2 regions of the Exercitatus varius genome follow, and region 2 is predicted to be linked to the other one. Evidence: riboswitches for the same ligand, from Rfam matches in the RefSeq annotation. Region 2 holds a riboswitch; the other holds the start of a gene.
What was found. A riboswitch is a leader RNA that binds a small molecule or an ion and turns the genes downstream of it on or off. The one in region 2 is predicted to bind thiamine pyrophosphate.
Positions count from the first base shown of each region.

Region 1 (2,203 bases), on a different contig from region 2:
ACGCCGCCCGCATAATGACGCGGTCGCAAGCGGCGTAATTTCAGAAAAAAAGCGTTCATTAACGGCTCAGACTTGTTTGCCAAACTTCAATCCATTGCTTAACCGTCGCGTCCGTCGGCACGGATAACGTTTGCGCCGTCGGATTAGCCTTTAAGGTTTCCGCCTTTAATTGATCAAAAGGCGGTTCGATTGGCGTGGAAATCGACGATAACATGACGTTTTTCGAAATGATGATTTTCTGCGCCTCGGCCGAAAGCAGAAAGCCAATAAAATCATCGGCACAGGCATGATTTTTACCGGCAATCTTCGCCGCCGTGTCGAACTGGTATAGACCGTCGCCGTTAAATTGTGCGGCGACGTACTGATCCTGCCTATCTTTCAGCAAATGATAAATCGGCGAGGTATTATGGCTGAACACCACATCCGCTTCGCCTTTCAAAAAGGCGCCGTAGGTTTCCGTCCAGCCTTTGCCCACCGTCACCGTGTGTTTTGCAAGCCGCTGCCACGCGGTTTGGATTTGCTCCGGCGGATAAACGGCGTTCATCCAGACCACAAAACCGCGCCCCATGCTGCTGGTGCGCGGATCCTGATAAATCACGCGCAAATCCTGTCGCTCCACCAGTTCTTTCAGGCTTTGCGGGGGATTTTTCAGTTTGTTTTTATCGTAAATAAAGGCGAACCGCCCGAATTCATAAGGAATAAATCTTTGATTCTTCCAGCTGAACGGCAGAGAAAGTGCGGTCAAATTTATTGAAGTTTTTTCAAATAATCCCGTTTTTTCCGCCGCGTCGAACTGAAAATTATCCAATCCCACCACCACATCGGCTTTGGTCTTTTTGCCTTCCAAACGCAGGCGGTTCAGCATGGTGTTGCGTCCGTCAAAGACTTGATAATTCACTCGGCATTGAGGATAAGCCCGTTCAAAACTGGCTTTCACCTCGCCGCCCGGGCCCCAGTCCGCGCCGAAAAATTCTTCCGTATAAACCTGTAACGGCGCATTGGCGGCGGCATTCAACGCGGAAAATGCAAAAACGGAAAGCAGTGAAAAAATAATGAGCTTTTTAAGCATAAAAAAATCCTTTGGCAAGCATTTTGCAAACAACAAAGGAATTTAAGTGCGGTCAAATTTTAGACTGTTTTTCAACAAATTGACGTTTCTCAAATCCCTACGCAGATATTAATCAGTTCAGGTTCTACGGGTATTTTCTCAGCTTTTTCCGGCTGTCGCCGCGGCAAGCACCCCGATGAGAACATGCCGAGTGTAAATCTTCATTCGTCGATACGCAAGCAATAATCCGTTTGCAGCGACGGAATTTTGCTTCTAAAATCCCAACCGTAACAGGAGAAAAACATGCTAGCCACTTTACGTAAAATTTCAAACCGACTGTTTCGCCTTGCGATTAACAAAAAATTACAACGACGATTAACCAATCACCGCATGTCGGTGATTGCCAGTAATTGCAACGGCGCGCTGATTCTGCACGATTTAAAGGAAGCGTTCCGTTCGCCTTTCGTGAATTTATATCTGGAGCCGGCGGATTTTATCCGTTATTTGCAAAATCCCCGTCATTATCAGCAAACCGAACCGGTTTTCGAACAGACGGATAAGCCTTATCCCGTGGCCAAACTGGACGATATTCGACTTTACTTTGTGCATTATCATTCCGAACGGGAAGCGCGCGAAAAATGGCTGAGCCGTTCAACCCGTATCGATTGGGATAATCTGTTTGTGATGATGACGGATCGCGATGGTTGCACGCAGCAAAACATCGCGGATTTCGATGCGTTGCCTTATCCGAACAAAGTGATTTTCACGCACAAAGCTTATCCGCAATTCGCTTCCGCTTATCATATCCGCGGTTTTGAAAATCAGTCTGAAGTGGGCGATTTATTTGAATTCTCCGGCTGGTTCGGCCAAAAATATTACGATCAATTCGATTATGTGGCGTGGTTTAACCGAAATCATGGTTAAACCAGCGACAAAATTACTGCAATTTTTATCAAAAACGCATAGAATAGCCCACAAGTTTGCACGACGGAAAATTTCTTGCTAAAGTGCGGTCCGATTTATGCTAGTTTTAGGAAACAAAAATGAGCCAAGAATACCTGGATTTTGAATTACCCATCGCCGAGTTAGAAGCGAAAATTGAATCCCTGCGCGCCGTTTCCGGTCAGGATAACGAAATTAATCTTGATGACGAGA
Region 1 is NZ_JARQTO010000010.1:16,453-18,655, forward strand. It holds gene thiP (thiamine/thiamine pyrophosphate ABC transporter permease ThiP) at 1-59, opposite strand, end outside; gene thiB (thiamine ABC transporter substrate binding subunit) at 59-1,069, opposite strand; TPP riboswitch at 1,146-1,254, opposite strand; gene P7M01_RS08080 (DUF1919 domain-containing protein) at 1,352-1,972, shown strand; gene accA (acetyl-CoA carboxylase carboxyl transferase subunit alpha) at 2,092-2,203, shown strand, end outside.
Region 1: linked by a shared signal. The riboswitch ahead of thiB (thiamine ABC transporter substrate binding subunit) and the one ahead of thiM (hydroxyethylthiazole kinase) in region 2 are both predicted to bind thiamine pyrophosphate.

Region 2 (2,203 bases):
ATATTGTTCTAATCCTTCCGCTACACAGTCGATGATCTCGGCATTGCCCAGCATACCTATTTTCACTGCGGAAAGAGTGAAATCTTCCGCCACCGCTTTTAGCTGAGCCTGAATGATCGCCCGCGGAACGGGATGAATCGCGAAAACGCCTAAAGTGTTTTGTGCGGTAACGGCGGTAATGACTGAAGTGCCGAATACGCCGCGCATTTGGAACGTTTTGAGATCCGCCTGAATACCGGCGCCGCCGCCACTGTCGGAACCGGCAATAGTCAGAACTTGCGGTATGGTCATATTTTGCTCCTTATATTTCACTGATTCGTGCTTTATCGGCAAGTTGGAGCGCATCAATTGTCCCTAACCGATTGATAAAATTTATTGCAAAGGTGCCGGATTCACGGCTCAGATCCCGAGCGGCAAGTTCGCCGGCGACGGCGTACACCGCACAGGCTTCAATGCTGGCGGCAAAATAATCGGCGGGTTGCGCAACGCCTAAAAATGCACCGATTACGGCGCCCAATAAGCATCCCGACCCTGTCACTTTCCGGAATAACTGTGTACCATTTTGAATTTGGCGAACATTTTTACCGTCACTAATAAAATCGATTTCACCGCTTAAAGCGGTAATACATCGATATTTTTGTGCAACGGTTTTCGCAAGACGACTTAAATCGGCAGCATCGCCGCCGGTTACGGCATCGACGCCTTTTCCTTGCCAGTTTATTCCGGCCAGAAAAGCGATTTCCGCCGCATTCCCGCGGATTACGGCAAAATTAATTTCGGCCAGCAGTTGTTTGATGATTTTTTGCCGAAAGGCGGTGGCTCCGACGCCTACGGGATCTAATACGACGGGCACACCCGCTTTGTTAGCGGCCTTGCCTGCAATCAGCATGGCTTTGGCATCGGTTTCGTTGATTGTGCCGATATTAATCAATAGCGCTTGAGCGAAATTCTGAATTTCAGCAATTTCTTCCGGCGTAACGGACATAAAAGGCGAAGCGCCCAATGCCAGCAAACCGTTGGCGGAAAAATTGGTGACTACAAGATTAATCATGCAGTGAACAAGCGGCGTTTGGCTGCGAACAAGAGGTAAATAATGGGATTGCATAGCGTTTCCTTTCGTATTCAAAATGAAATTGACCGGCAATCTGGGGGAAAGGAAAAATTGATTTAATGGAAGGCGGCAGGCGATTCTGCCGGAAATCCGACCTTAGAAGGTTGCAATTAGTTTCCTACGCCAGTATTAGCTGTGTCAGGTTCACGGGTATTATCTCAGCCGCAAAATGCAGCACCCCGACTAATGGCGCTCAGTTTAATCCGATTTGAGCGAAAAGGCAAAACGACTTGTAAAAATTGTGAGACGGCTCACAAAAACAATGAAAAATTTGACCGCACTTTTACGTTACTCATCGCTTATCAAATCAATTTCCTGCTTTAAGCCGTAAGGCATATGACGCGGGCCTCGCACTGCGGAAACGCCGAATTGCGCCATTTTGGCGCGGGGAATCAATGTTTTGTCGTATTCTTTTAAGCAGCGAATTTTCATCACCCGTTTTATTTGCAAATGATCATGGCGTCGGCGATACGGAATGTTTACCTCCAACACCAAACATTTGTAACGGATTGCCGCCGTCGGCGCGGTGACATAAATATACACAATGTCGTCCGGCGCCACATTATTGCTTTGTTTCCAAAGAATTTCGCCGCCTTCGCGCAGATCTTTTTCCACATCATAATATTTCGGGTTGGCGGGCACGATCCATTCCGTATAACGGGCGATACCGAGCCGTTTTTTGGTTTGCCGGGTGGCGGTTAAATCGAAGCTGGCGTTTAGTAAAAAGAAAATTGTGTCATTATCCACCGAACCGTCGAGGCGGACGGTCAGCCAATGGGATTTATTCATGTGATAGGCAGGCAGAAAGCCGTCCTGGGCGAGGAATGTGCTGAGAATTTCCGGCGAGCATTTTACGTTCATGACATCGATGGCCTCCGTTCCCGCCAGTCCCAGTTTGGCTTTCGGTACGTTCATGACAATGGCGTACCATTTGCGATTATCCTGATGGCGCAAAACCGCGTAATCGGGATAGGTTTTCCATAAATATTCCGGCTGCGAACCGTATTGTGTCAGCACATAGTCGAATATTTGCCGTGTTAGACTTTTGTTTGCCATGTTTTCCTCCGTAACCGATTACGACAATAATATTTT
Region 2 is NZ_JARQTO010000001.1:258,782-260,984, forward strand. It holds gene thiD (bifunctional hydroxymethylpyrimidine kinase/phosphomethylpyrimidine kinase) at 1-291, opposite strand, end outside; gene thiM (hydroxyethylthiazole kinase) at 302-1,105, opposite strand; TPP riboswitch at 1,210-1,303, opposite strand; gene P7M01_RS01225 (MmcQ/YjbR family DNA-binding protein) at 1,400-2,167, opposite strand.